DNA from 3 places in the Inediibacterium massiliense genome. Region 2 is predicted to be linked to each of the others. Evidence: riboswitches for the same ligand, from Rfam matches in the RefSeq annotation. Region 2 holds a riboswitch; each other region holds the start of a gene.
The links. Region 2 has a riboswitch for cobalamin ahead of BN2409_RS09590 (ABC transporter substrate-binding protein). Riboswitches for the same ligand answer to the same signal wherever they lie in the genome.

Region 1 (11,085 bases), 250 kb from region 2:
TAAGAATATGCACATGGAAGCCTTGTGTTTAGCTAAACTTTCTAAGCTTTCTTTTTCTGGGACAGGAGTTCTTCCTTCCATTCTTGTAAGAATAACAGTTTGAGTCACCCCTGGCAAAGTAAATTCTTTTCCAATAGCCGCAGCTGCCCCTACAAAGGAACTAACACCTGGAATCACTTCATAAGAAATATTTTTTTCCTCTAATATATCTATTTGTTCTCTTATAGCACCATAAATACTTGGATCTCCTGTATGAACTCTGGCTACTAATTTTTTTTCTTTTTCTGCTGTTTCTATAACTTCAATCACTTCTTCTAATGTCATAGACGCACTATTATAAACTTGTGCTTCTTCTTTTCTACAATTAATAATTTCTTTATTTACTAAAGACCCTGCATAAATAATTACATCTGCTTTTTCTACAATTTTTCTTCCCTTTACTGTAATTAAATCTGGATCTCCTGGTCCTGCTCCTATAAAATACACCATTATATTTCCTCCTTTTGTTTTCTAGCTGATATCACATAAATAGGATTTAAAGCTTCCATAAGTGTATATTTTCCTAATGCTCTTCCTTTTGATATATTGATAGAAATTACATCTATATCTTTAAATCCTGTAGCCTTTAAAAGTTCCATAGACTTGTATAAAGTCTCAATAGTAATACAATTGATTACACATATTCCTTGATCTGTTAATTTTTCATAGCATAACTTTATAATGTCTTCTAATTCTCCTCCACTTCCTCCAATAAACGCTCTATCAAAGGTATTGATTTGTTTTAGAGCATCTTTTCCATTATTGTGAATGATTTGTATAGGCACATTAAATTTTTCACTATTCTTTTTAATGAGTTCTATTCCCTCTGGATTTCTTTCAATAGCTATGACCTTTTTACATATATGAGCCGATTCAATGGAAATTGATCCTGTTCCTGCTCCTATATCTACCATAACTAGATCTTCTTTTAATCTCAGTTTTGAAATGGTAAGGGCCCGTACTTCTTCTTTTGTCATAGGAACTTTCCCTCTAATAAAATACTCATCTGGGATTCCTGGCGTTTTAAATTTCCAATTCATCTACAATCACCACCACGCACATATTAAATTCACTGATATGAATTACTTCTTCTAACGATGCAAAAGTAATTTTTTCATTTGGATAAGAAAGATTTTCTCCTATAATCATGATTTTTCCTTGTATATGATTATTTAGCATTTTTCTTGCAATTTCCTTTGGAGAATATTTCTGATCTGTCAAAAGAATGACTTTTTTATATTTCTTTACAACGTCTAAAAAATCAAATTCTCTTCCATGAAGACTTCCTATATATGCATCATGCCAAGTCTGTCCTACTTTTGCCATCAAATATTGATAAGAACTAATTCCTGGAATCACTTCTAACTCATTTGATTTAAAATGCTTTTTTAAAAATCCTAACATACTATAAAAGCCTGTATCTCCTGAAAGAAGATAAGCTATTTTTTTGTTTTCTTTATTTTGTTTTGTATATTCTATAAGCTCTTTTAAATTAGATCCTATATAAAGCATTTCTTTCTCTAAATCTTTAAAATCCTCTAAATGCCTTTTTCCTCCAATTAATACATCACAATTGTAAATTGCATTCTTAACCGCAGGCAAAATGTAGTCTTTATGACCAGGGCCTATTCCAAGTATATAAATCTTACCCATTTTTAAATTCCTCCAGTAATTTTTTTGCCACTTGTCCTTGTCCTAAAATTTTTCGACCCATGCCAAACATAATCACTCCTATTTCTAATTCATTATGTACCCTAATCGTACATCTTTCTTCTGCTTTGTTACATAATTTTTCATAAATTTCTTCGTACCCTCTTTTTTCGATGATTTCTATAGCAGCTTCTGTTGTGACACACTCAAATAATTCTTCGATCACATGAGTAGGTGCACCCATCAAAGCAAGATTAGCTGCTAATATTTCTATTCTTCCATCAGAAACCTTACTATGAGTATGAAAAATACCTCCTGCTAATTTAACAAACTTACCTATATGTCCAATCATCAGCACTTTTTTAACTTTATATTCTACACATTTTTCTAATATAAATCCTATAAAATTGCTTGTTTTTGCTATTTTTTGTTTTGGTAAATGATAATAATGAATGGCTAAATCCTCACCAAAATTTCCTGGCACCAAAATAAGCTTTTCTGGATTTTCATAGATAGCCGCCTTCATCTCAATAGCTAAAGATTCTCTATAAGCTTCTTCGGACATGGGAACTACAATTCCAGAAGTTCCTAAAATAGAAATACCTCCTACAATTCCCAGTCTAGGATTAAATGTTTTTTTTGCAATTTCTTCTCCTTTGGGTACAGAAATAGTAATAATTGCTCCTTTATCTTTTGGTAAAACTTCTGAGACTTCTTTTTGAATCATCTTTTGAGGGACTGGATTAATGGCTGGATTTCCAGGAGCTATAGAAAGTCCAGGTTTGGTCACAACTCCTACTCCAACTCCACCTTTTATTTCTATTTTAGGTTCATCGATAATTTCTACTACTGCATGAATAAATATGCCATGGGTATTATCAGGATCATCTCCTGCATCTTTTTGTACTGCACAAAAGGCCCAATCCTTTTTTATTTCATATTCTTTCACCTCTATGTCTAGATCCCATCCCTTAGGAGTATGGATTCTTACAAAATCTACCTTTTTTTCAGTAATAGCCATCAAAGCAGCAGCTTTAGAAGCTGCTGCTGCACAAGAACCCGTTGTATATCCATATTTCATTTTTTTACCATTTTTTATAATATACTTATCCATTTTCTCTCCTTCTTTACAGCATATATAAAATGGCATTTACAATAGCTGCTGCTACTGTACTTCCACCTTTACGTCCCTTTACAATAATATATGGAACATCTAATTTAGAAAACTCATCTTTTGATTCAGCCGCTCCTACAAATCCTACAGGAACTCCAATTACAAGCTCTGGCTTTACTTCCCCTTTTTCTATACATTCTTTTAAAGTAAACAGTGCTGTAGGAGCATTCCCTATTACAAATATTTTATTTTTAGGGTCTTTTATCGCTTTTTTCATAGCTGCCATAGCTCTTGTTGTTCCTTCTTCTTTCGCTGTTTTTGCCACATCTTCATCAGAAATAAAACAATGTACTTCTCCACCATATTGAGACAGTCTATTTTTATTAATTCCTGACATTGCCATCTTTGTATCTGTCACAATATGAGATCCTGATTGTATAGCTTCTTTGGCTTTTTCTATTGCATCAGGAGAAATGACTGTGAGATCTGCATATTCAAAATCCGCAGTAGTATGAATAATACGTTTTACAATTTTTCCAATCTCCTCTGGAAAAGTTTTATCTCCTAGTTCCTCCGTAATAATTTCAAAGCTTCTTTCTTCAATTAAATGTGGTATTTTTATATATTCACTCATTTTATTCCTCCTAATTATTTAAATAAAATTTTAGGTCCACCTTTTACCATTTTTGTAAAATAATCCTTGTAATAAATTTCAAAAATGCTCTTTTTTTCCATTTCATTTGCAAATTTCTCTATATCTACTTTATCTTTTTGAAATAATATGCCTAGTACAGTCCCACTATGAGCTACATTGACTCCATAGCAATTCATTTTCAAGGCCATATCCATGATTTCTTCTAATTTATCTTTATAAAGTATATTTTGGTTTGTCATAGCACTTATATTTGCAGCTTTCCCTAAAAGATGAAAATCTTTCTTTACATAACTTTCCTCAAAAACTTTATATGCTTTTTCTACATTCTCTTTATTTTTGATTCTTAAACTTTCATAATTATTTTTTCTAAAAGTCTGGGTATTTACTTGACCTCTTGATTCTAATACCCATATGTCAAGATGGGGATTCCAATCAAAGCTTTTTACTTTTACACCATTTAGATGATCAAATAAAGTTAGTTGTTGAAAAATAGTACTATCTGTAGGTTCTATTTGAGTACATATTTTTGCTAATGCTTCATCTGTTATTTCTTTCCCTAAATAAGCTGCTGTAGCTATAATAGTTGATGCTAAATCAGCTGTACTACTCGCCATACCTTTTTCTATAGGAATATTGGAATCAACATCTACACTTAGCTCATCTCCTATTTGATCACTTTCTCCAAAAAAATCTAGAGTTTTATACATAGCCTTTATAGCTTTTTTCTTATTTGGATCTCTTATAGGATTTTTACATTCTTTCAAAGTCACTACAGAATACATGTCTATAGGATAGGATATTAATTTTTCTCCATCTTTTATATATCCTTGTAATAATTCCCCACAAGAAGCAGGACAAATTCCCTTAATCTTCATAAGATACCTCTTTTAATGCGTTTAATAATTTTAGATTAGACTCTTCGTCTTTAATAGCAATTCTATAAAAGGAATCATCTAAATTTTTATAATTATCGCAACTTCTAATCAATATTTTTCTTTTGAGTAAAGCCTCTTTTAAATTTTTATTAGATTCCATATATTTGAATAATATATAATTTGAGCTTGGAGGATAAACTTTTAGATTCTTGATCTTTAAAAGTTCTTCATAAAGTTTTTTTCTTTCCTTTATAATCCATTCTTTACTTTTTTGTATATAATATTCATCTTTTAGAACCATTCCTGCCATTGCTGCATAACTATTTATACTCCAAGGCTCTTGATTGTTTTTGATCTCTTCTAATATTTTTATATTGCTACTTAATCCGTATCCTATTCTTAGTCCTGGTAATGCATAAAATTTTGTTAATGCTTTAATAATATATAAATGATCATAATCTTTTAGAAGGGAAATCACACTTTCTTTCTCTCCATTTTCTACAAATTCCATAAAAGCTTCATCAATCATTACATGAATATTTCTAGATTTACATATGTTTAATATCTTTTCCATTTTACTTTTTGCAATCAACTGACTTGTTGGATTGTTAGGATTACAAAGAATCAATAAATCTATAGAATCATGTAAAATATTAAAAAAGTCATCATCTATTTGAAAATTATTTTCTTCTTTTAATAAATAGTATTCTACATTGCTTCTTGCTTTTTTAAGTGCTCTTTCATATTCTAAAAAAGTAGGTGCTAAAATTAAACTATTTTTTGGTTTTATTTCACGAATCATAGAAAAAATCACTTCTGTTGCACCATTTCCTACAACAATCCAATTAGAATTAATTTTATGATATTCTGAAATATCTTTGATCAAATCCTTATATTTAGGATCTGGATACTTTTGAATTGTATCTATATTCAAAATCATACATTCTTTAAAATCTTTTGGAATTCCTAGTGGATTAATATTTGCACTAAAATCTATGATTTCTTCTTCCTGTATCCCTAGTCTCTGTGCAATTTCATATATATTTCCGCCATGCTCTACTCGCTTCATCCTACCTCTCCCTTTGTCCTTTTAGGCAAACATAAAATAAAATACTAAAAATCCTACTACCGAGGATGCATACATTATTTTTATTGATTTTTTTATATGCTCCTCTTCTAATGAATAGATTTCATCTCCAATAGTAGGCTTGTATATTTCTTGTCCAAAATAAGTATTGGTTCCTCCTAATTGAATATTCAGTGCTCCTGCTGTAGCAGCCTCTGGATATCCACAGTTTGGACTTTTGTGATTTTTATGATCTCTTCTTACTATTTTAATTGCACTTTTATAATCATAAAAAAGATAAAAAGAACCTATAATCATAAAAATAGCCGTCAGTCTTGCAGGTATATAATTGAGTAAATCATCAAATTTAGCAGAAGCCCATCCAAAATGAATATATTTCTCGTTTTTATATCCTACCATAGAATCTAGTGTATTGGCTGCTTTATATGCCATCCCTAAAGGCGCTCCTCCTATAAAAATATAAAAAAGAGGGGCAATTACTCCATCAGAAGCATTTTCTGCAACAGTTTCTACTGTTGCTCTTATAATTTCTTTTTCATTTAAATGACTTGTTTCTCTTCCTACAATATAAGATAAATACTTTCTCGCCTCTAGAATATCATTTTTTTCTAGTGCATTTAAAACTTTTCTGCTTTCTTTATCCAAACTTTTAGATGCAAGAATTTGAAAAATTAAAAAACCTTCCACTGCATATCCTAAATAGATATTTATGTATTTTGCCAAAAATACAATAGAAAAAGTAATGCCATAGGTAGCTCCTACAATAACCATCGTTAGAAAGATCCCGAGTCTTTTTTCATCTTCACTATTTTTCACGAATTTCCTTAAAAAAGCTTCTGTTTTAGAAATACATTTCCCAATCAAACATATAGGATGGGGAATAAAATAAGGATCTCCAAACAAAAGATCAGCTACATAACCGATTAGTATATGAATCATTTTTTATCCCCTTGTAAAATTTTATATATTTTATCTAAATCTACATTTTCGCGAACAATCTTTGCAAGCTTTTCATATTCTTTTTCTTTAAACTCTTTAAAGGTTTCCACACTACTTTGTTTCTCATCAAGGCCTTTAGCCTTTCTGATATTATTTAATATTTTTCTTGTAAATCCGATATTATCAAAAACTCCATGGATATAACTTCCCATTACATTTCCTTCTTTATTAATGGCTCCATCTTCTATATTGACTTCTTCACCTAGTCTCTTTATGATTCTATGAAATGGAGTAGCTTCTTTTCCTAGCTTTGTTTGACCCATATGAATTTCATATCCTTCAATATCCATATCCAATACTTCTGAAAATAAGTTTTCTTCCTTAGCAATAACTTTTGCTTTTACTTGCGTTGTAGTTTTTTCTAGTTCAAATATAGTCTCTGTATCTAAAAGTCCTAATCCATTGATTTCTTTTATACTACTTTCTGTTTCATGAGGATCTGATATTTTTCTTCCAAGCATTTGATATCCTCCACAAATGCCTATAATGAGTTTTCCTTTTCTATGAAGTCTTAAAATTTCTTCTTCTAATCCTGTTTCTCTTAAATAAGCCAAATCTTCAATAGTATTTTTAGATCCCGGGATAATTAAAAGATCTGGATCTCCAATTTTCTCGCCTCTCATAATATATCTTAAATGTACATCTTCTTGTGTTTCAAATACATTAAAATCTGTAAAATTTGAAACATGGGGAAGATACAATACACCCACTTCTATTTGTCCACCTTCATTTTTTTTATATCTAAATCTTTCAGCCAAACTATCTTCATCTTCAATTTGCACATTAGAATATGGAACAACTCCTAATACTGGAATATGAATAAGATCTTCAAGCATTTTAATTCCAGGCTTTAATATATTAATATCTCCTCTAAATTTATTGATAATCACTCCCTTTACTCTTTTTCTTTCTTCTTCTGTAAGAAGCATAATGGTTCCATATAAAGAAGCAAATACGCCCCCTCTATCTATATCTCCAATTAATATAACTGGAGAATCAGCAATCTCTGCCATTCCCATATTTACAATATCTTTATCTCTTAAATTGATTTCTGCTGGACTTCCAGCCCCTTCTATAACGACAATATCATTTTCACTTGAAAGCTTATGAAAAGTTTTTTGAACCATTTCTAAAAGTTCAGGCTTAAAGTCATGATATTCAGCAGCAGACATATTTTTATATACTTTCCCATTTAAAATAACCTGACACTTTTTATCTGTTGTAGGTTTTAATAAAACAGGATTCATTAAAACACTAGGCTCTATAGAAGAAGCCTCTGCTTGTACCACCTGAGCTCTTCCCATTTCTAGTCCTTCTTTTGTAATGTAAGAATTAAGTGCCATATTTTGAGATTTAAAAGGTGCTACCTTATATCCATCTTCATAAAAAATTCTACAAAAAGCAGCTGTAAGAAGGCTCTTTCCTACAGAAGATGCTGTTCCTTGAAACATTAAAGATTTATTTTTCATAGGTTGTACAACTCCTATCCTTATAATTCGAACAATTTTTTAAAAAAGATTGTGCAATATTTTTATTGCTATAAAAATGAATATGAGCATATGCTCCTAATGCATTATATTTTTTCACTCCACATCCCCAGCTTTTGATCTTTTTTTCATTTTTTATTTTATCTACAACATAAGCATATTCCATTGTTTCGTTTTCTTCAATCAATGAACGATGAAATTCATGAGCTTTGATATAACTTTTCTCTTTAGAAATACTACACGGTTTATCTATATTTACATGGACATATCCAAATCTTTGAAGCCTTGTTGTCATCTTTGCTATTGTATCAAATACACCCACCATTTCATAAGTTTCTTCCTCTAATGTAGTAATAGCTTTTGTAAGATACATAAGCCCTCCACATTCTGCATAAGTAGGAACTCCATTTTTTATATGCTCTTTTATAGATTCCCTCATTAAAACGTTTTCTGATAATTCTTTTGCAAATACTTCTGGAAACCCCCCGCCTATATACAAACCGTGAATATTCTTAGGAATGGATTGATCTTTTAAAGGACTAAAATAAATGAGATTTGCTCCCATCTCTTTTAAAAGATCTAAATTATCTTCATAATAGAAATTAAATGCTTCATCAAAAGCTACTCCAATATTTACATTCTTCACAATTTTTTCTTCTTCATATGTAAAATCTTCTAAAGCTTCTGCCTCTTGAGCAATTTTGATTAATGCATCTAGATCAATGGTCTCTTCTACCATATCTGCAATAGTATTTATTTTGTCTTTTAGATCTTTTACTTCTACACTAGGAATAAGTCCTAAATGTCTACTTTCAAGGGAAATATTTTGATTTGGCTTTAAATATCCAACGCATTTTATATTTGTATCTCTTTCAATACTTTCTTTTAAAAGCTCATAATGAGCATCCCCTGATATATTATTTAAAATAACTCCTTGAATGTTTACATCCTCATCATATATTTTATATCCTAAAATTTGTGCTGCTGCACTGGTGGAGACACCTTTTCCATTTGCAATCAAAATAACAGGTGATTTTAATATTTTAGATACATGAGCTGTACTTCCCTCGTCTTTACTTGTACCATATCCATCATAAAGTCCCATAACACCTTCTATGATAGAAATTTTTCCTCTTGCATTTTTTATAAATAGTCTTTTGATTGTGTCTTCTTCTAAAAGCCAGCTATCTAAATTTCTTGATTTATTATTTGTGACAAATGTATGAAAAGCTGGATCTATATAATCTGGGCCTACTTTAAATGGAGCTATATTTATCCCTCTTCTTGTAAGAGCCGCCATAATCCCTATAGATACAGTGGTTTTCCCAACTCCACTTTGAGTTCCAGCCAGTACAAATCTAGGTAGGTTCATATTGATCATCCCTTCATAATAAAATACCCTAACCATCAATGGCTAGGGCACGAACATACAATCGTTCTTTTCCCTTCCCGCCGAAGGTACAAAATCCATAAAAACAGGAAAGTCTCCTGACTCGTGAATCACCTTACTTTCGACGCCTTCCTTGGATCATCCAAGTGACATTTTGTCGATTTCATCCTCACTTACAGTAGCGGGGGCTGTATCGGATTTTCACCGAACTTCCTTTTTAAGCCTTTCGGCACCTGTTCTCATTTATTTGTCTTATCTCATGGTATCAAAATATCTTTTTCATTTCAATATTTTTCACATATGTATTTATTTTTATTACTGATTTAAAGCTGTTAGGACTGGAAAATCGTCTACAATTTCTATTTTGGTTATTCTACAATTTTCTATTTTATATCTCCAATAATCTTTTACTCCATTTCCTATTAAATAAGATACAATAGCACGAATACATCCTGCATGAGATACTATTAAAATATTTTGATTTTCATATTCTTTTTGTATTTTTTCGATGACTTTTACCACTCTTTCATACATTTGCATCAAACTTTCTCCTTGTGGAACTTGATACTCTACCCAATCTTTTTGCCACTTTTCAAGCTCTTTTGGGTATTTTTCTTTTATAGTATGATAATCTAATCCTTCCCACAGCCCAAAATTCATTTCTCTTAGATTTTCATCTTGGGTCATTTTTATAGAATGATGCTTATGAATCATATTTGCTGTTTCTATTGTTCTTTTTAAATTACTACTGATAATCATATCGATCTTTTCTTCTCTTAATTTTTCACTCATTTCTTTGGCTTGTAAAATCCCTCTTTCTGTTAAAGAAGAATCTATAAAACCACAATATAATCCTTTATGATTCTCCTCAATTTCTCCATGTCTTATCAAAATTAAATTCATAAAATCACCTTTTCCAAAATTAAAAAATAAAATAAATAAACAATTTCTGCAAGTTCAGATATGGCTCCTAAGGTATCTCCTGTCATTCCACCAATCTTGTCTGTAATATGTTTTACATATCCTATACTGAATAAATACCCTACTAGTACAAAAGGAATCGCCTTTATATAAATCAACCCAATAATTATAGATGAAACAATAGCAATTATAAGATGTTTATTGTTTGTTTTTCCTATAAAAAAGTTTCCCATACCACTTTTTCTTGCATAAGTAGAAAATCTTGCTGCATATACAACACATAATTTTGAAAAAGTAGGCATGACAATAAGTACACCATACACATATGGAACAGGAAGTGAAAAAATGAATGATATTTTCAATAAAAGAGTTAAAAATATAGCCAAAGCAGCATTTGTTCCAAGTCTACTGTCTTTCATAATTTCTAATATTTGATCTTTGGGACGATTGCTATATACTCCATCAAAGGTATCTCCTAATCCATCTAAGTGAAGACCTCCTGTAATAAAAACCTCTCCTGTTACACAAAGCACACTTCCTAATAAAATTCCTCCTAATTTATATCCTATGTAATATAACGATACGATAAACATTCCAATAATAAGCCCTACAAGAGGAAAATAAACAATTCCCTCTGAAAAATCTTCTTCTGTTACTTCTAAATTTACAGAAATGGGTATTCTTGTGAAAAATTGAATCATTAAAATTAGTCTTTTCATAATTTCCTCCTACTTAATCTTCATAGGAATACCAGATACAGTAAAATATACTTCATCTGCTTTTTTCGCTATCATTTGATTCATTCTTCCTGCTATATCTCTAAAAATACGAGACATTCTGTTTTCAGGAACAATACCCATTCCAACTT
Region 2 (11,085 bases):
GGAGTAGTTCTTATAATTGATATTTTATTATTGATACTCTTTAACCGTCCCACACTTTAATGACTTCCACGAATTACTTCAAATCCTTCATTTTTTAAGATTCTTTCATGTTTTTCATATTGTTTACATTCCACTATATCATCGCAAAAAAATAAGCACCTATTTTAGGTACTTATCTCATAATTTCATTTCACAAACATGATCCAGTAGTATTCTATTATTTTGAAATACTTCATCAATTTTAAGATAATACATAACTTATTTTAATTTTTTTAGTATTTGGGTGTGTCTCTATCTCAACATCAACTCCATATAATTCTTTAATCAACTCTGCATTTAAAACTTCATTTGGAGTTCCACTTTTTACGATTCTTCCATCCTTTATTGCATATATCCTATCACAATATTCAGCTGCCATATTCAGATCATGCAAAGATATTACAATTGTCTTTTGTAATTTTTTAAGGAATTTAAGTATTTTGATCTGATAACCTATATCCAGATGATTCGTAGGTTCATCGAGTATCAAAAATTCTGTTTTCTGCGCCATTGCACGCGCTATTAATATTCTTTGTTTTTCTCCTCCTGAAAGCTTTGAAAAACTTTTGTCCTCTATATTCTCCATTCCTACTTTTTTTAATGCATCTTTTGCAATTTCTATATCTTCATGATTGCTTCCCTCAAACAACTTTTTGGTAGGATATCTCCCCATTAAAACTATATCTCTCACACTAAAATCAAATGCTATATTATTCTCTTGTGCTACAACCGCCATTTGTTGAGCTACTTCTCTATTTGAAAGCTTAAGTAGATTATGATGATTTAAATAAATAGTTCCTCTTTTAGGCTTTAGTACTTTATATATATTTTTCAAAAGAGTAGATTTTCCACTCCCATTAGGACCTATTATGCCTACAAATTCTCCTTTCTTGACATAAACACTAATTGTATCGCATATCTTTTTATCCTCTATCTCATAGTCAAGATTCTCAATTTTTAGGTACATATGATTCACTCTCCAAATGAATATTTATTACGTTGAAGTAACCATATAAAAAATGGCCCTCCTGTAAGTGCAGTAACTATTCCTATAGGTAATTCTTGTGGTGCTACAACCATTCTAGCTACAACATCTGCCCAGATTAACAACAAAGCTCCTAAGAGCGCAGAAACTGGAAGTACTTTTCTATGATCTGATCCTACAAAACTTCTTGCAATATGAGGTACTATTAATCCTACAAAACCTATTGAACCACTTATAGAAACTAATGTTCCTGTGAGTAATGCACAAACTAAAACTATTATTGTTCTTATCAGTTTTATATTTATTCCTAATACTATTGCTGTCTGCTCACCAATTAACATCACATTTAATGCATTACTTAAAGAAAATGTAATTAAAATAGATATCATAAGTACTACCATAGGAATAGGAATATATTCCCATTTAGACCCTGCCAGTCCACCCATCATCCAAAATACCGCATTTCTGATTCCGCTTTCATTATTAGAACTATAGATCAAATAATTTGTAAATGCAGAAAAAATTGAAGATACTGCTAGTCCTGTAAGAATAAGTCTAATAGGTAATATTCCTTGCTTGGTTCTTGATAACCAATAAACCAGAACTATTGATATTAAAGATCCTGTAAAAGCACCTATTGGCATAGCAAAGACCCCAAAATTTTTAAGTATTCCCATAAGCGATACCAAAACTGCTCCTGTGGATGCCCCTGATGATACGCCTAATATATACGGATCTGATAGAGGGTTTTTAGTAAAAGCCTGTATGCTCATTCCTCCTATAGCTAGTCCACTTCCAACAATAGCACCTAGTATTACTCTAGGAAGTCTTAAATACCATACTATGCGTTCAACATTGCTATTCATTTGTTGTATATCTATATTTCCCACTAGTCTATAAAATATTATTCTCCAAACATCAATAAAATCAATTTGTACAGGGCCAATTCCAATAGAAAATATCATTGACAAAATCATAGCCACAAACAATCCTGCAATAACCAGATATGTCTTTTCTCTGAAAATGCTTGTCAATTATTTCACCTACCATCTAAAATAAATCCGGATAAAATTCCCTTGCCAAATTTTCTACTGCATCTGCATTTCTAATTCCAGTAAATACACTTGGTAATTGTACCACTACAAAATTGTCATTTTTTATTGCATCTATACCACTTAGTGCTGCATTACTCTTCAAAAATTTTATTTTTTCTTCAGCAGATACCTCTTCATAATCATTTATAATAATACATTGAGGATTTCGTTGTACAACAGCTTCCCAATTAACCTTTTCCCATGTCTTGTTTAAATCAGAAAATATATTTTGTCCACCAGCAAGTTCAATAATATTGCTTTCAAGACTTTTACCCGCTGTATACGCTTGATCGCTTCCACTGTCATATACAAAAACTCTAAGCTTTTCATCTACTTTTGAGGTTTGTTCTTGTACTTTTTTCACTTTAGTTTTCATCTGATTTACTATTTTATCTGCTCTATCCTCTACATTGAAAATCTTTCCCAAGTTATAAAAATCTTCATATGTATCTTCTATTGTAGCTCCTTCTGTATAAGTAGCCTTTGAAACATATGCAATTATTCCATTATCTAACATATCTTGAACAGTTCCCGCACCTTTTTCTTCAAAAGCAGAACTTCTTCCGTATACAAAATCAGGGTTTGCTCCGAGCAAAGCTTCCATTGAAGGATATTTTTCTGCTAGAACTGGTATTTTGTCAAATTTCTTCTGATATTTTGGAAGTATTTCTCCACTCTTAAAAGATGTTCCAATGATCTTATCTTCTAATCCTAATGCAAATAAATTTTCTGTAGTATGAGTATTGAAACTTACTACTTTTTGTGGAACTTTTGTATACTGTACAACTGTATGATAAGTTTCAAGCTCAAAAGGAGTAAATTTGTCATCTTTACTTTCTACAGCTTTCTGCTCATTATTAAATGTTGTTTGATTGTTACTAGAACATGCTGATAGTGACATTCCTAAGATTAATCCTATAACACTTGTTGCTATTACTTTTTTCCAATTTAAATATTTTTTCATATATGCCTCCTAAACTAACTTTTTCAAATAAATAATTGTTAAACAATGTACTCATATTCCTAAGATTCTCCTCTTGCAATAAAAAAACTCCTTAACTACAAGTCGTTAAAGAGTTACATGTATCTCATAAGCTACAATCGACACCCCCTATTACTCGTAGAGTTACAGTGCAAAAAATAGGCAGGTATTCTGGCTTAAGGATCATTATTTTCTTCAGCCTTCCCATTATGAAACAGTGGCATCCTAGAAGAAAACTCCTCTTTTACAGCGGCGGTACCGCGTGGGATTTACACCCAACTTCCCTTTTCATGAAATATCATTCAACCTATTTTTATCTACATATTTTGTCAAATTATTTTAACACAAACATATTTTGATATCAAGCTATACGTATAAATGATTCAATCACTACAGACTTTAACATGTCATCATAAAGAAAATAGGCACCTATTTCAGGTACTTATCTCTTAATTTCATTTCAAAAATATGATCAAAATGATACAATATAAAATAAATTTATTAATTTCCAGTTTAAAGGTGGGAAAATGGATGATCAATAAAAAAAATCATTTATACATTATGATTCTTATTTTACTAAGTTGTTTCATCATGGCATGGATCGATGGTGTACTTTCCCCTAACTATGCTATCAAATCTATTATCAAACTATTTTTATTTTTAATGATCCCTTTTGGTTATTACTACTATCATCAGATTACTTTGTATAATCTGTTTCGCTTTCGTAAACAAAATATTCTTTTTTCTTTACTTTTGGGTATTGGAGTATATTTTTTTATTATTGGTGCGTACTTTACCATAGGGAAGTATTTTGATTTTTCTAATGTAACCACTACTTTAGAAGACAAAATTGGTGTAACTAAAAATAATTTTGTCTTTGTATCTCTTTATATTTCTTTCATCAATTCATTTTTAGAAGAATTTTTCTTTCGTGGCTTTGCTTTTTTAACCTTAAAACAATTCACTACTAAAAAAATTTCTTATATGTTTAGTGCATCTGCTTTTTCTTTATATCATATAGCCATTATGTCAAAATGGTTTACCCCTCTACTATTTGTTTTATTAATTATAAGCTTATTTATTGCAGGACTTTTATTTAATTGGCTCAATGAAAAAAGTAATACTATTTATACTTCTTGGTTTGTTCATATGTGTGCCAATTTTTCCATCAATACCATTGGTTTTATCTTATTTGGAATACTTTAAAATAAAAAATAAAGGACGGTGAATATTGTAGATTCATTTCTACTAATATTGCTTAACCGTCCCTTTTTGGCTCCTTTTTTACAAGTTCCAACCTATTGCTTTTCTCCTGATTTGAATAAATTCATGATAAATTCCATTTTGTTCCATTAACTCTTCATGTTTTCCTTCCTCTACAATTCGTCCACTACTTAATACAAATATACGATCTGCATTTCTAACAGTAGAAAGTCTATGGGCAATCATAATTACAGTCTTTTGTTTTGTCAGCTCTTCTATAGCGCGCTGTAGCTGTTGTTCATTTTCTGGGTCTACACTTGATGTGGCTTCATCCAAAATAATGATGGGAGCATCCTTTAAAATTGCCCTTGCTATGGATATTCTTTGTTTTTCTCCACCAGACAAACTTCCCCCACCTTCACCTATAACCGTATCATATCCATTTGGTAAATTCATAATAAATTCATGACATCTTGCCTTTTTTGCTGCTGCTATCACTTCTTCCATTGTAGCTTCTGGACGTCCAAACTTAATATTATTTACAATACTATCTTGAAATAAATATACATTTTGAAATACCATGCTAATATTTTTGAGTAAACTTTCTCCCGTATATTCTTTTACATTATGCCCTCCTAACAAAACTTCTCCCTCGTCTACATCCCAAAATCTTGCAATTAAATTGCATAGTGTACTCTTCCCTCCCCCAGATGGGCCTACAATAGCCACTGTTGTATTTTGTGGAATCGTAAGACTTATATGATCAATTATTTTTCTTGTGTCGTAAGAAAAAGATACATTTTTGAATTCTATATTATAATTATTGGGTTGAATTTCTGTTCCATTTTCATCCATAAGAGGTGTATGTTCAACTTCTTCAATTTTATTTATGCTACTATCGATCAACTGTAATATAGAAGTATTGATTCCTATTGTCTCAATATATGAATAGGTAACAAAACTTGAAATAATCACTCCCAAAGTGTGAATAAGTAACAATTCTTCTCCTCTAAACAGATAACCAGCTAATAAAATCATCCCACATGAAGCAATTTTAAATATATAGCTATAGATTGCTCCTAATTTTGTAAAAATACTTTCAAGTCTTATATTACGATTACGACTTTCTTCAATAGCCTCATCTACAGCACGGTTTGACTTTTCTCCCAATCCATAGGATTTGATTACAGCTATCCCTTGTATATATTCTAATATGGCAGTTACCAGACCTCTTTGAGCTTGTTGTCTTTTGGGTGAAATAGCCATACTCTTTTTTTGCAATATAGAGTTTACAAATAACCCTAATACAATAGCTGAAATGGAAAGAGCTCCTATTTTCCAGTTAAAAAATGTAATCATCATCGTAATCACTACAGCATGAACAATCCCTACAATCACATTTGTCATGGCATCTCCTGTCATTACTTCTATATCTCCAATAGTTGTTGTAACGGTCGATGCAATTTCTCCCAAACGATTTTTATTAAAATACCCCATAGGCATTCTTTTTAACCTATCGCCAATTTCTATTCTTTTGTCCGAACACATATAAAAACAACCCATACTGATTTTGCTATTTCCAACATATCCAAATACAATTCTACCTATTACACTTATAAGCATCATGAAAAATGCAACCCCTATTGTTTTCATTGTAATATTTGTTCCCTGCTCTTTTGCCATAATAATACAATTTAAACTGTATAAAATGACAAGAATCGGTATCGCTTCACAAATAGAATAAATGACCTGGATTATGATAGACTGAATCAATTTGTTTTTATATTTTCCTGCAAAGTTCAATAATCTCTTCACTGTCTTAAGCATAACATTTCCTCCTTTCTATAGAATCTGTATCTTTAGCATCAATATGAGCTTGCCACATATCTTTATATAAAGGACATTTCAAAAGTAATTCTTTTTGTTTTCCCTGTGCTACTACGCTACCTTGATTCATTACAACAATATGATCTGCTGAAGAAATAGTAGACAACCTATGAGCAATAACAATTAAAGTCTTTCCTTTTACTAGTTTTGATATAGACTCTTGAATAATTGCCTCATTTTCTGGATCTGTATAAGCCGTTGCTTCGTCTAAAATAATGATTGGACTATTTTTCAAAATGGCTCTTGCGATGGAGATACGTTGTCTTTCCCCTCCTGAGAAATGATTTCCTCCCTCTCCTGCTAAAGTATCATATCCATTTTCTAGTGACATAATAAATTCATGACAACTAGCTTTCTTTGCTGCCTCTATTATTTCTTCATCTGTTGCATTTTTTTTACCAATTCGTATATTTTCTTTTATAGATAAATTAAATAAAAAATTATCTTGAGATACATAAGAAATCACATCACTAATCTGACTTAATGAAATATTTTTTACATCTATGCCTCCAATTGTAATTTTTCCATCTTTGCAATCCCAAAAGCTTGCCATAAGTTTAGCCACAGTTGATTTTCCAGAGCCAGATGGTCCAACGATAGCAGTCATTCCATGAGGTATAGTTTCAAAGGATACTTTATGAAGAATTTCTGTATCATTATATCCAAAAGTAACACCTTTAAATTTGATCTTATAATCTATTAATTTTTTGTATTCTATTGGACGATTCATTTCCTCTGCATCAAGTATTTCACATACTTCATGAATTACCGTTCCCATAGATGCTATATTATCTGTATATTTCATAGCATGAATCAAAGGCCCACCCAATCCAAAGGATAAGATAATACAAGTAATGAATGTAGCTAAACTCAAAGTTTGATTCATATAGAAATATAGTCCTGCTGGAAGAACGAAAAGAAGTGTAGATGGCATAATATTCATAACAGCTGTATATTCTAATAAGGTTTTTATGAAAAATTTTGTTATAGCATCACAGCTATGCTTTACAGAATCTGAATATTTTTTATAAGAAGCAGCTGACTGATTAAATGCTTTAATAGCTTCTATTCCATTTACATACTCTATCACTTGAGCATTCATATCATTTCCAGTCTCTACATTTTTAGGATAATAATATGCATATTTTTTCATCAAAGGTATGTAAAAAATAATACTCATAGGAATGGTAATCAATGCAATCAATGCAATTCTAAAATCAAGATAAAACAAATAAACTAAAATACATATTGGTACCAAAAGATTAGACGTCATTTCAGGAATGAGATGCGCAAGAGGTGGCTCTAATTTTTCAACCGTATCTACTATAATCGTTTTCATTTCACCAGATGGTCTATTAAGCACATATCCTAAAGGAACCTTCGATAATTTTTTAGTTATAGAAGTTCGAATATTTTGAATAATACTATATGCTGACTCATGAGATAAAGAAGTAGATATTAAATTGCATAAGACTTTTATGGTATATCCAATCAAAGCTATAAAAACTGCAAATGTCATACCTTGCACCGTATAATGATCTTCAACAAGATCTACTGTTATGTGGGCTATAGAAAAATAAGGTACCATACCACCTGCAATACCTATGATTGCAAATATTACAGAAGCAATCATTTTGCCCTTGCATTGTGATGCAAAGGATAATAATCGTATTAATGGGTTTTCCTTTTTTTCATTCATTTTAAATCCTCCTTTTTAAATGGAACTTATAATCATTCTCAATCACCCTACAAAACAGTATTATAGTCATTTAAGTTTTTCTTTTCCACTCTGGTTTAACAGATTTGCTCCATTTAGGTGATAAGTTTTTCTATATTTTAAAGGTGTGATATTCATCACCGCTTTAAAAGCTGCTGAAAATTTACTAGAATTTTCGTAGCCTACTTTTAAAGCTATAACTGTCACACTATCATGACTATGACGAAGCATCTTAGCCGCCACTTTCATTCGATATGAACGCATATATGCATAGATAGAGGTCCCATAAACTCCTTTAAAACATTGTTGCATAGCAGTCACTGAAATATTAAATCCTTCAGATAATTCTTCTAATGTAAAATGCTTTTCCATATTTTCTGTCATATATTTTTTCATTTCTTTAATAATATCCACTTGGTTTTTTTGAAAATATCTTCTTTTTTCGCATTGATCTTTTAAATCAAACGACATTAAAAAAAGAAACAACTCCATTATTTTAACCTTAAAATAGCCAAATTTTAATTCATTTGGCACAGAGTAAAGTTCATTAAAAATATGCTGTATAGAGTCCTTCGCACGCATAATAAAACATCTATTTTCAAAACAAAGTTTATCTCTAAGTTCATACAAATCAATAGTCAGTTCATTAAGTAAAGGAGATATAAATTGACTCGCTTCCTGAAGATGAATAACAATAGAAACTCCATGATAATGTGCCAAAGGAAAATGTGAAATTTTAGTTATATTACTGAGCATATTCACAGCTAAATCCCCTTCTTCTAAATAAATATAAGTACCATTTAAAAATTCACATTCAAATCTTCCTTCTCTACAATGATTAATTTCCATTGTATCCTCTTCCATACGCTTATTATGAATACATTGTTCCATATGGATGTCATTATAAATGAGTTTTATCCCCGGAAATACTTCATAACTTGTCATGGTCCCTTCTCCATTATGATTTCTCATCTTAAACACAATACTATCATCCATTTTTTCCTCTATCAGAACCTCTGATTCATATAAATCTTTTATCATTGGTGACTTATTCATATACAACACTCCTAAAAATATCTTTTCTCATATGGTATTATATAACATGCTCATATTCATTATAAATCAAAATAGTAGGCACTTGTATTAAATGCCTACCTTTTTGAAGCACAATTCTTTACACTAAAAATTATATGCTTTCTTTATTATCTATTGTTTTCTTTCGTAAATAGATCCTTTAATTCCTGGGTTACTGATTTTATATTAGACTGAGAAATAATAGCAGAGACTACTGCAACTCCATCAATACCTGTTCCTCTAAATGCAGTAATAGTAGTTTTATTGATTCCTCCAATCGCTACAATAGGTAAAGAAATGCTTTTTCGTATTCTCATAAGCTCTTCCATTGGGGTAAATTTTGCATCTGTCTTTGTCCCTGTTGTAAACATTGCTCCAATCCCAAGATAATCTGCCCCATTTTTTTGTGCTTCTATTGCTTCTTCAAGGGTAGAAGCAGATATACCCATAACTTTATCATTTCCAATCAATTTTCTTGCAATTTTTGCAGGTATATCACTTTGCCCAATATGTACTCCATCAGCGTCTACTGCCAATGCAATGTCAATTCGATCATTAATAATCAGTGGTATACCATAACAATCTGTAATTTTTTTGATCTTTACAGCAGTTTCGAAAAACTCTAGAGATGAACAATCTTTTTCGCGTAATTGTACCAGAGTACATCCCCCTAATATAGCTTGTTCTACGGCAGTTTCCAATTTTTGTGTACTCATTAAATTTCTATCTGTCACAAGATATAACGTATAATCAATATTTTGTTTCATCTATTTTCGCCCTTTCTACAAAACAATCCCTATTCATATTGGATAAAGCGTCAATGATTCCAATATGGAAACTACCTGTACCCACTGCTCCTGCTTTTTCATATGCAAGATCCCCTGAAATTCCCATTGATGCAATCCCTGCAACCGTAGCGGTATAATAATCTTTTGTTACACCACAAAAACTACCTACAATGGCAGAGGTCATACACCCTGTCCCTGTTACTTTAGTCATCAATTGATTGCCGTTTGCTATTTTAGCAACTCTAACACCGTCAGAAATAGTATCTACCTCTCCAGTAATCCCTACTACACAAGAGAGCTTGTCAGCTACCATTTTTGCAATATCTGTTGCATCATTTTTTTGATCCTCCTTAGCTGCATCCACACCTTTTGTAGAAACACTTAACCCTGCTACAAAAGATACCTCTGATAAATTTCCACGAAGTACATCAATTTTAACTTGTGAAAGAATTTCTCTTGTAGCTTTGTTTCTAAGTGAGGAAGCTCCAGCTCCAACAGGATCTACAACTACAGGTATCTGTAGTGTGTTTGCTTTTTTTCCTGCTGTAATCATAGATTCTATGGTTCTTTGATTTAATGTTCCGATATTTATAACCAGTGCTGAAGAAATAGATACTATTTCCTCTACCTCTGATAGATCATCTGCCATAATAGGCGATGCTCCCATTGCTAAAACAGCATTTGCACAATCATTTACTGTTACATAATTGGTAATATTATGTATAAGCGGAGTTTTTGTTCTTACATCATCTATCAAGTCCATACACTCTTTTGTTAAATAATTCATGATTATTTCATCCCTTTCTTTTATTTAAAATCAAATCCGAAAAACTACTATTTACTTTGTTTGTAAACCATTTTTATACAAATCATAAAAATGATGTGTAGGTCCATGACCTTTTCCTATAGCAAGAGAATGTTTGATTGCTGTTGTAATATATTTTTTTGCCTGCTGAACCGCTTGTGACATTGACATACCAAGAGCAAGATTAGAAGCAATGGCTGAAGAAAAAGTACACCCTGTCCCATGTGTGTTTTTTGTATCAATACGTTCTGTTTCAAAATGATAAAAATCTTTTCCATCATATAAAACATCTAGTGCATCTCCAATGGCATGACCACCTTTTACCAAAACATTCTTACAACCCATATCATAAATAAGCTTTGCCGCTGTTTCCATATCCTTTGTATTACTTATCTTAATATTTGATATTTTTTCAGCTTCTGGAATGTTTGGAGTCAGTAAATCTGCCATAGGAAGTACAACTTCTATCAATGTTTCTATAGCATTAGGATTCATTAAAGGGCAACCATTT
Region 3 (9,200 bases), on a different contig from region 2:
AATGTTACAAAAAATGGATTGTTTAAAGTGGAAATAATCAATCCTATTTTTTTAGCTTCTTCTTTCTGAGGCTCTGCTTGCTTCCCTGTACAACCTGCTAATAATCCCATAGCCAAAATGGCTACCATGAAAATAGATACTACCTTTTTCATTTTTAATTCCCCCATTCCTTTATAATTTATATATATGGATTTTAAAAAACAAACCCATCATGACAATGTTATTTTATCCCTTTTCAAGAAAAATAAACTATTTATTTTTCTTTTCGATCAGATAATACTGCAATTAATATAACTGCTCCCTTTGCAATCATTTGATAATACGAAGAAACATTGAGTAAATTTAAAGCGTTGTTTAAAATCCCTATAATTAAAGCTCCTATGATGGTTCCTAATACACTTCCTGCTCCTCCTGCAAGACTTGTTCCTCCTAATACAACAGCTGCAATGGCATCTAATTCGTATCCAATCCCTGCATTAGGATCTGCTGAAGAAATTCTTGATGTAGTAATAATTCCTGCTAAAGCTGCTAAAAATCCACTGATGGCATATACAGAAAGTTTAATATTAGACACTCTAAGTCCTGAAAGCTTGGATGCTTCTTCATTTCCACCTAAAGCATAAATATATCTTCCTATTCTTGTTTGAGTTAAAATATAATAGGATAAGATAAACACTAAAACCATTAAATAAACTGGAATAGGAATTTTTAAGAAATATCCTCCTCCAATATTTGAAAACAACTCAGAGGTCTGATCTCCTGCTAATGTAATAGGCTTTCCATCAGAAAAAACTAAAGTTGCTCCTCTTAAAACAGTCATTGTAACTAAAGTTGCAATAAAGGGCTGAACTTTTCCCTTACTAATAATCATTCCACTAAAACATCCTGCTAACACACCAATCACTAAAGCGATGGCTACAGATAAAAACACATGGACTCCTGATGAAATAAGATATGCAGATACAGCACCAGAAAAAGCTAAAATAGAACCTACAGATAAGTCTATTCCTCCTGTTAAAATAACAAAAGTCATACCTGCTGCAATAATAGAATTAATTGAAGTTTGTCTTAATACATTGAGTATATTGGGTAATGTCAAAAATCTAGGACTCAGTAAAGAAACAATGAGGGAAAAAACAATGAGTCCTATAATAGATTTAAATTTCATGAGTAATTTTTTATTCATACTTTGTTTAAGCCTCCTTTATACCTACAGCACATTTCATAATTTTTTCTTGGGAAGCATCTTCTATAGAAAATTCTCCACTAATTGTTCCTTGATACATAACTAAAATACGATCACTCATGCCTAATACCTCTGGCATCTCTGAAGAAATCATAATAATGCTCATACCCTCTTTTTTAAATTCATTAATTAAATCATATATTTCTTTTTTTGCTCCTACGTCCACTCCTCTAGTAGGTTCATCTAATATTAAAATTTTAGGTTTTGTCATCAGTCCTTTTGCAATAGAAACTTTTTGCTGATTTCCTCCACTTAAATTTTTAATTCTTTGATTTTCACTAGGAGTTTTTATATTCATGTGATCAATATATTTTTTTACAGCTTCTTTTTCTTTTTTAGGACTAATTTTTAATAAAAACTCCTCAAATTTTTTCAAAGAACATATAGTCATATTTTCTTTTACAGAAAGTCCTAAAATTAATCCATCTCCTTTTCGATCCTCTGATACATAAGCAATTCCTTTTTGTAAAGCTTGTTGAGGGGATTTTATTTCTACTTTTTTTCCTTCTATATAGATTTCTCCTGAACTTTTTTGAATCGCTCCATATAAAGTCTTTGCAAGCTCTGTTCTTCCAGAGCCCATAAGTCCTGAAATTCCAAGAATTTCTCCTTTTCTTAATGTAAAATCAATACCTTTTATATATTCATTAGACAGATTCTTTACTTCTAAGGACATTTCTCCTTTTTGTGCAGGAATTCTAGGAAATTGCTCTGTAAGCTTTCTGCCTACCATCATTTCTATTAATTGATTTTCTTCTAAATTTTTCACTTCATCTTCCCCAATAAACTTTCCATCTCTTAAAACCGTCACATCATCACACATCCTAAAAATTTCCTCAAGTCTATGAGATATATAAACAATTCCTTTTTCATCTTTTTTTAATTCATCAATTACTTCAAATAAACTTTCTGTTTCTTTTTTTGTTAGAGCATCTGTCGGTTCATCCATAATAATAATTTTTGTATTTAAAGAAATAGCCTTTGCAATTTCAACCATTTGCTGCTGACCAACACTTAGCTGAGAAACCTTTTGTCTAGGATCTTTATCTACTTTGAGTTTTTTTAACAATTTTTCACTATCTTGATAAAGCTTTTTCCAGTCTATTTTTTTAAATGAGTTTACAGGTTCTCTTCCTAAAAATATATTCTCTCCAATAGTTAAATGAGGAATTAAATTCAATTCCTGATGAATAATACTGATTCCAAGATCTTGGGCATCTTTTGGGCCTTTTAAATGAATTTCTTCTCCATTATAAATAAGTTGACCTTGATCTTTTGTGTACACACCACTTAATATTTTCATAAGAGTAGATTTTCCTGCCCCATTTTCTCCAAGTAGAGCCATTACTCTTCCTTGATGAATTTTAAGATCTACACCATCTAAAGCTTTTACCCCTGGGAATTCTTTTATAATCCCCTTCATTTCAAATATAGGTTTATTCATTCCCATCTCTCCTTAAAATACAACACCTGATTTTAAGATTACATTTGCATATGGAGTATGTTCTCCTGTTCTCACAATTCCTTTTGATTCTTTTGTCATATCCTTAAAAGTCTCATGATCTACTTTTGTAATTTTTATTTTTGTATTTTCATTTTCTTCTACTTCGTAAATTTTTCTCATAAATTTTTCATAAAGAATAGGACTTGCTGTCTCCATTTCCTTTGCAACAATTACTTCCTCCACTTTTAATTCCTCTAAAATCGTATCTAGAGTATCCATAAAGCTAGGTATTCCTTTTCTAAGTGCTAGATCTATTCTTTTTACTTCATTAGGAATAGGCAGTCCACTATCAGCAATAGTTAGTTTGTCTGTATGTCCCATTTGAGAAATCATATAAGAAATTTCACTATGAATTAAAGTTGTCTTTTTCATTTTTATGCCTCCTTGAGTGCTTCTATTTCTTCTTTATAAGGAAGAGAGCTTTGTGCTCCTTTTTTTGTTACAGTTAAAGCTCCTACCTTTGATCCGTATCCTATTGCTTCTTCTATAGTCTTTCCTTCTGATAAGGAAACACATACTCCTCCTATGAAACTATCTCCTGCTGCTGTAGTATCTACTGCTTTTACTTTATGGGCTTTAAATTTTTTAAATCCTTTTTCATCTATATACATAGACCCTTTTTCTCCTAATGTAACAATCAAAGATTCTACTCCCTTTTCTATCAAGCTCTTTGAAGCTTTAATTACATCTTCTTCGTTATTTATTTCTATTCCGCTTAATATTTCAAGCTCTGTTTCATTAGGAATTAAAAGATCTACATTTTCAATAATACTTTTATCTAGTTTTTGTGCAGGTGCAGGATTTAAGATTGTATATACCCCTAAGTCTTTAGCACGCTTTAATGAATGCTTAACTGTATCTATTGGAACTTCTAATTGAAGAACTAAAAAATCTGACTCTTTGATAATTTGTATATTTCTATCTATATCTTCTTTTTTTAATTTAAAATTTGCTCCTGGAACAACAATAATTGAATTATGCGCTTCCTTACTTACAGTAATAAGTGCCACTCCTGAAGGAGTATTTTCTTCTATTTGTACACCCTCTACAGAAATTTCATCTTTTTGAAGTCCTTTTAAAAGAGTTTTTCCAAAGCCGTCATCTCCAAGTTTTCCAATCATATTCACCTGACCACCTAATCTAGCCATAGCTACAGCTTGATTGGCGCCCTTTCCTCCAGGAATTTCTTCAAAAGATTTTCCTATAATAGTCTCCCCTGTCTTGGGCATATGATCTACGTTTGCTACTAAATCCATATTCATGCTTCCGATCACTGTAATTTTTCCCACAATATTGCCTCCTTATTTCTTCACAGTAGAATTTCGAATGATCAATTGAGTCTCTAATAAAATATTTTGCGGATTATTTATATGTCCTTGTAAAGTATTTATAAGCATTTGCACGGCTTTATATCCCATTTCATAAATAGGTTGTTTAATGGTTGTCAAAGAAGGATCAATCAGGCTACTCATATAAATATCATCAAACCCTACCACGCCTACTTCATATGGGACTTTTATACCTTCTTCTTGCAAAGCCTTTATAGCTTCTATAGCAATCAAATCATTTCCACAAAACAAACCATCAAATTTTCTTTTTTCTCCTAAAAGTTTTTTGATAATTTCATATCCCCATCCTCTTTGATAGGTTCCTTCTATGATATTCTCTCCTTTATATGGTATAGAATATTCTTTTAAGGCTTTTTTATATCCCTCTAACCTTTCAACAGACGTATAAGATGTATAAGGTCCTGATAAGAAAAGGATTTCTTCGTATCCACATGTAATCAAATGCTTAACTCCTTCATAAGCTCCATTTCTATTATCTACTGTTATTTTTCCTTTTATATGCTTTAAATCAAGATCTCTATCGACTAAAATAATAGGGATTTTATTGTTTTTAAAACGACGAAATTCTCCTGTTCTTTTAGATGAAGCAGTAAAAATAATGCCATCTACCATTTTTTCAATAAGCATACTTACACATTTTTCTTCCTTCTCTTCATCATCATCTGTATTACATAAAATCACATTATACCCTGATTCATTTGCTTGATCCTCTACCCCTCTGGCAAGTTCGGGAAAAAATGGATTTCGTATATCAGGAATAATCAGTCCAATGGTATTTGTTTTCTTTGTCACAAGACTTCTTGCCGCTGTATTTGGAATATAGTTATATTCATTCATAATGTTTAGTATTTTTTTTCTTGTAGGATCACTAATATGTTCATCTTTATTATTAATTACTTTTGAAACGGTTGCTGTTGATACTTGTGCTAACCTTGCAATATCTTTAATTGTAATTTTCATATTTATCCTCCCTTATCGAGGTAAACGTTTAAGTAAAACGTTTACCTTAATTGTAGCATTTTTCTTATCTCTTTTCAATCATTTATAGGGTATTACAATCATTCCTGTAAAATAGGATTAGATTGCAAAAAAATAAAACGTACTGTAAAAGTACATTTTATTTTTAGGGCAACTTATTTTTTTTTATTTTGTATCATTTTTAAAAGCTCTTCTCTGTTTTTAGGGATATACTTTTGATCGTTGATTTGATCATTTTTACATAAAACTTCAAACACTTCTAAAACAATAGGCTTTTCAAGATAAGCATTTTTTATAAGTTCATCATCTGAAAAAATTTCATAAGGAGTACCTTCCTTAATAATTTCTCCATTTTTCATTACAACAATATAATCGGACCAAGAATATGCAAGCTCTACATCATGAGTAGATAAAATCACGGTCATACCCCTTTGATTTAAATCATCAAATATATCAATCATCTGCTTTGCATGTCTTGGATCTAAACTTGAGGTAGGTTCATCAAATATAATAATCTCTGGATTCATCACAAGAATATCTGCTATAGAAACTCTCTTTTTTTGTCCATAGCTTAGAAAATGAACTGCCTTATCTTTGTATTCATACATTTCTATACTATATAAAGCATGATCTACTCTTTTTCTAACTTCATCCTCTGAAAGCTTTAAATTCATTGCACCAAATGAAACCTCTTGATATACACTTGCAGAAAAAAGCTGTTTATCTGGATCTTGAAATACAATTCCAATATTTTTTCTTAAGTTAAGTAAAGATTTTCGATCATACTTTACTTCTTCTCCATTATAGACAACTTTTCCACTAGTGGGCCTTAAAATCCCATTTAAATTTAAAAATAAAGTAGATTTGCCTGAACCATTTACTCCTAATATGGCTATCTTTTTACCTTTTTCTATTTTCAAATGAAGATTCTTTAAGGCTTTTGTTCCATCTGGATATTCATAGCTTAAATTTTCCGTCTTTAAAATATATTCTTTCATAGGACTATTCCCCCAATTAGCTTGTATATAGATCTTCTTATATAGTTATACATATATATAAATAAGCACTAAAAATAATTCAAATACTATCATCATTCCTAAATTTTTATAAGAAATTGAATAAGTATTTTCTATGACATGAATCTCTCCATCATATCCTCTAGCTTCTAAAGAAATATACAAATCTTGTGCTTTCTTATATGAAGTAACAAATAAGGAAGTAATTAACTTCCCTAAAGAATAATAACTTGACTTAAAATCTACATATCCTAATCTTGAGTCTTGAGCAATATAAATCATATTGACAGTTTCTAAAAGAACAAAAATAAATCTATAGATCAAACTCATCAATTCTATTAAAAGGCTAGGAAACTTTAATTTCTTCAGCACAGATAAAAGCTCAATCATAGGAGTTGTAAAAGATAAAAAATATAAACCAGATACACAAGCAAAAGATTTTAATAATATATTCACAGCCAATCCTATACTTTCTTTTGTGCATCCAAATTGTAATCCTAATACTCCAAAACTAAACAAAAAATCTTTAGAGTATCCCATGTTTAAGGCAATACTAATAATCCCAATGATTAAGAAAGCCAATGGAATACTCATAAATTTTAAATATAATTTAAAATTTATTTTTCCTCTTACAACAGTCATAAAAGACATAGTAAAAAGTACAGCAATAGAAACTATCATATGATTACAGATAAGGCATATCATCATAGTAGATAAAACAAATATAAATTTTTCTAATGGATTTACTCTTCTTAGGGTAGATGTATAAGCTAATTTATCTATTGAAATCATAGTTCTTGACTCTTCTTATTTCCTTTTTTGCCTTTGACATATCCAAAATAATATCCTATAAATCCTGCTCCTATAGCTGCTTGTAAAGAAAACAATAAGCTTTCAATTTCTCCACTTGGAGGTTCCCAAATAGGAGAAAACCATGGCTTATAATTAGCATCTACCTCTGAAATGGTATTTTCTGCTTGAGCATCTGCTCCTTCAAAGGAAGCATTTTTTAAAAACAAAAGAGGTGTAACAGCAATTACTATTACAAGAAATCCTAATATCATATTTTTTTTCATGATACTTTTATTTTTTTTCATGTTTATGCCTCCTTAGAAATTACATCTAGCTCTAATAATTCATCTTTATTATAATTTGTCAAAAGATTAAATACAATAACTGTTAAAATTCCTTCACTAATAGCAAGTGGTATTTGTGTCACAGCAAAAATACCCATAAACTTTCCTAAGGATAATATAAATCCTCCTGTTGGATCTGGAAAAGCTAATGCAAGTTGAATAGAAGTAGTAATATAAGTCATCAAATTTCCAACAGCAGCTGCAATAAATATAGAAATTGATTGAGACACATTCATTTTCTTTAAAACCTTATATAATACATAAGATACAATAGGTCCTACAATACCCATTGAAAAAGTATTTGCTCCAAGAGTTGTTAGTCCCCCATGGGCAAGTAATAAAGCTTGAAAAATCAAAACAATCAATCCTAAAACACTCATAACTGCTGGTCCAAAGAGTATAGCTCCCAAGCCTACTCCTGTTGGATGAGAGCAACTTCCTGTTACTGATGGAATTTTAAGAGCAGACAATACAAAAGCAAAAGCTCCTGCCATTGCAATAAGCATTTTGATACGCGGATTGGATTTTGTTTTTTTGTGAATAGAAAATAACCCTGCTACAACAAATGGTATACACAATCCTCCCCATGAAATTGCCCATACAGGAGGTAAAAACCCTTCCATAATATGCATTGCAAATACAGTTTTAGGTATGAATAATAAGGCCAAAAATATTCCTAAAGAAATTTGATATTTTTTTGACATGCAATCACCTCTTTATTTTATAGTATTGTTTCTTTTTATTCCTTTATGCTCCAATCAAAAAATCCTTTTAACAAGTTTGTTAAAAGGTAAACATAATCCATCATACACAATTTTAAAAATTGGCAAACTAAATATGATGACACCTTCTCTATTCCTCGTAGAGTTGATCGTGCAAAATATAGGCAGGTCTTCTGACTTAAGAATCATCATTTAAGTACGCCTTCCCTTTTTAAAAGTGGCATTGTATACTTAAACTCTTCTAATACAGCTACGGGATAGTTTAGGAGTCTCACCCAATTCCCTTTTATGAATTAAAATTTAATTCATACCTATATTTTATAATTTAATTTTTCTTATTACTCATAATATTATTAGTTGATAATAATGTCATAATACCATTAGTATTTGTCAAAATCAATAAAAAAATGTATAAATTAATAAGAAATATAATCCATTTTCATATTTTTACCTATTACATATATTCTACCTATACATTAAAAAAACAGTTCATTAAAAATGAACTGTTCAGACTGTTGACAAAGTATATTTTAGCAAGCTTAGCTCATTAAAAATGGACTGTTTTTTGAATCAGAATATTTTCATCCATTTTTTCATCATATATTTTATAGTTGTTTCTCCCATTATTTTTTGCTTCATACATGGCTATATCCGCACGTTCTAGAATCTCTTCTATATTTATCCCATGGTCTGGAAAAATGGAAATACCTATACTACAAGTTACAAATACTTCCCTATTCTTTATACAAAAAGCTTTGGAAAAAGTACCTAAAATTCTATCTGCAATCTGTATCACTTCATCTTTTAAATAAAAGCCATCTACTAAAACCATAAATTCATCTCCACCTATTCGAACTACCAAATCATTTTTCCTTATACTTTGTTGCATTCTTTTAGCAACTTTTTTCAATAATTCATCTCCTGCTGCATGACCTAAAAGATCATTGGCAAATTTGAATTTATCCAGATCTATAAACATAACCCCTAACATTGTTTTTTCAGTTTTTGCTCTTTCAAGAATGCTTTTTAATTTTTCATTTCCATACCTTCTATTAGGTAAATTCGTAAGATCATCATGATAAGCGAGATACTCTACATCCTCTTTATACTTCCTATGAGCACTTACATCAGATATGCAAAGCAGTAAATATTTTTGATCAAAAACATCAAATATCTTCATCGTTAAATCCACCCATTTAGAACCTAATTTTTTATTTTGAAAAATTACTTCTTTCTTTGCATTCTCAAA

Region 1: it holds a riboswitch for cobalamin, as region 2 does, so the genes downstream of both, BN2409_RS10720 (cobyrinic acid a,c-diamide synthase CobB) here and BN2409_RS09590 (ABC transporter substrate-binding protein) in region 2, are expected to answer to the same signal.
Region 3: it holds a riboswitch for cobalamin, as region 2 does, so the genes downstream of both, BN2409_RS04510 (energy-coupling factor ABC transporter permease) here and BN2409_RS09590 (ABC transporter substrate-binding protein) in region 2, are expected to answer to the same signal.

The regions. Positions count from the first base shown of each region.
Region 1 is NZ_LN876587.1:461,511-472,595, reverse strand. Features, by position in the region: gene cobM (precorrin-4 C(11)-methyltransferase) at 1-489, opposite strand, end outside; gene cbiT (precorrin-6Y C5,15-methyltransferase (decarboxylating) subunit CbiT) at 489-1,079, opposite strand; gene cbiE (precorrin-6y C5,15-methyltransferase (decarboxylating) subunit CbiE) at 1,063-1,692, opposite strand; gene cbiD (cobalt-precorrin-5B (C(1))-methyltransferase CbiD) at 1,685-2,803, opposite strand; gene BN2409_RS10745 (precorrin-8X methylmutase) at 2,817-3,437, opposite strand; gene BN2409_RS10740 (GHMP family kinase ATP-binding protein) at 3,452-4,333, opposite strand; gene cobD (threonine-phosphate decarboxylase CobD) at 4,323-5,402, opposite strand; gene cbiB (adenosylcobinamide-phosphate synthase CbiB) at 5,424-6,359, opposite strand; gene BN2409_RS10725 (cobyric acid synthase) at 6,356-7,888, opposite strand; gene BN2409_RS10720 (cobyrinic acid a,c-diamide synthase CobB) at 7,878-9,278, opposite strand; cobalamin riboswitch at 9,368-9,548, opposite strand; gene cobC (alpha-ribazole phosphatase) at 9,612-10,199, opposite strand; gene cobS (adenosylcobinamide-GDP ribazoletransferase) at 10,196-10,936, opposite strand; gene cobU (bifunctional adenosylcobinamide kinase/adenosylcobinamide-phosphate guanylyltransferase) at 10,946-11,085, opposite strand, start outside.
Region 2 is NZ_LN876587.1:210,170-221,254, reverse strand. Features, by position in the region: gene BN2409_RS09600 (ABC transporter ATP-binding protein) at 242-1,006, opposite strand; gene BN2409_RS09595 (FecCD family ABC transporter permease) at 1,012-2,058, opposite strand; gene BN2409_RS09590 (ABC transporter substrate-binding protein) at 2,075-3,082, opposite strand; cobalamin riboswitch at 3,245-3,426, opposite strand; gene BN2409_RS09585 (CPBP family intramembrane glutamic endopeptidase) at 3,632-4,306, shown strand; gene BN2409_RS09580 (ABC transporter ATP-binding protein) at 4,385-6,130, opposite strand; gene BN2409_RS09575 (ABC transporter ATP-binding protein) at 6,123-7,889, opposite strand; gene BN2409_RS09570 (helix-turn-helix domain-containing protein) at 7,956-8,963, opposite strand; gene thiE (thiamine phosphate synthase) at 9,110-9,748, opposite strand; gene thiM (hydroxyethylthiazole kinase) at 9,732-10,556, opposite strand; gene thiD (bifunctional hydroxymethylpyrimidine kinase/phosphomethylpyrimidine kinase) at 10,608-11,085, opposite strand, start outside.
Region 3 is NZ_LN876586.1:140,035-149,234, reverse strand. Features, by position in the region: gene rbsB (ribose ABC transporter substrate-binding protein RbsB) at 1-152, opposite strand, end outside; gene rbsC (ribose ABC transporter permease) at 254-1,186, opposite strand; gene rbsA (ribose ABC transporter ATP-binding protein RbsA) at 1,194-2,690, opposite strand; gene rbsD (D-ribose pyranase) at 2,703-3,122, opposite strand; gene rbsK (ribokinase) at 3,125-4,039, opposite strand; gene BN2409_RS04530 (LacI family DNA-binding transcriptional regulator) at 4,052-5,059, opposite strand; gene BN2409_RS04525 (energy-coupling factor ABC transporter ATP-binding protein) at 5,233-6,075, opposite strand; gene cbiQ (cobalt ECF transporter T component CbiQ) at 6,121-6,885, opposite strand; gene BN2409_RS04515 (energy-coupling factor ABC transporter substrate-binding protein) at 6,882-7,190, opposite strand; gene BN2409_RS04510 (energy-coupling factor ABC transporter permease) at 7,193-7,933, opposite strand; cobalamin riboswitch at 8,098-8,281, opposite strand; gene BN2409_RS04505 (GGDEF domain-containing protein) at 8,499-9,200, opposite strand, start outside.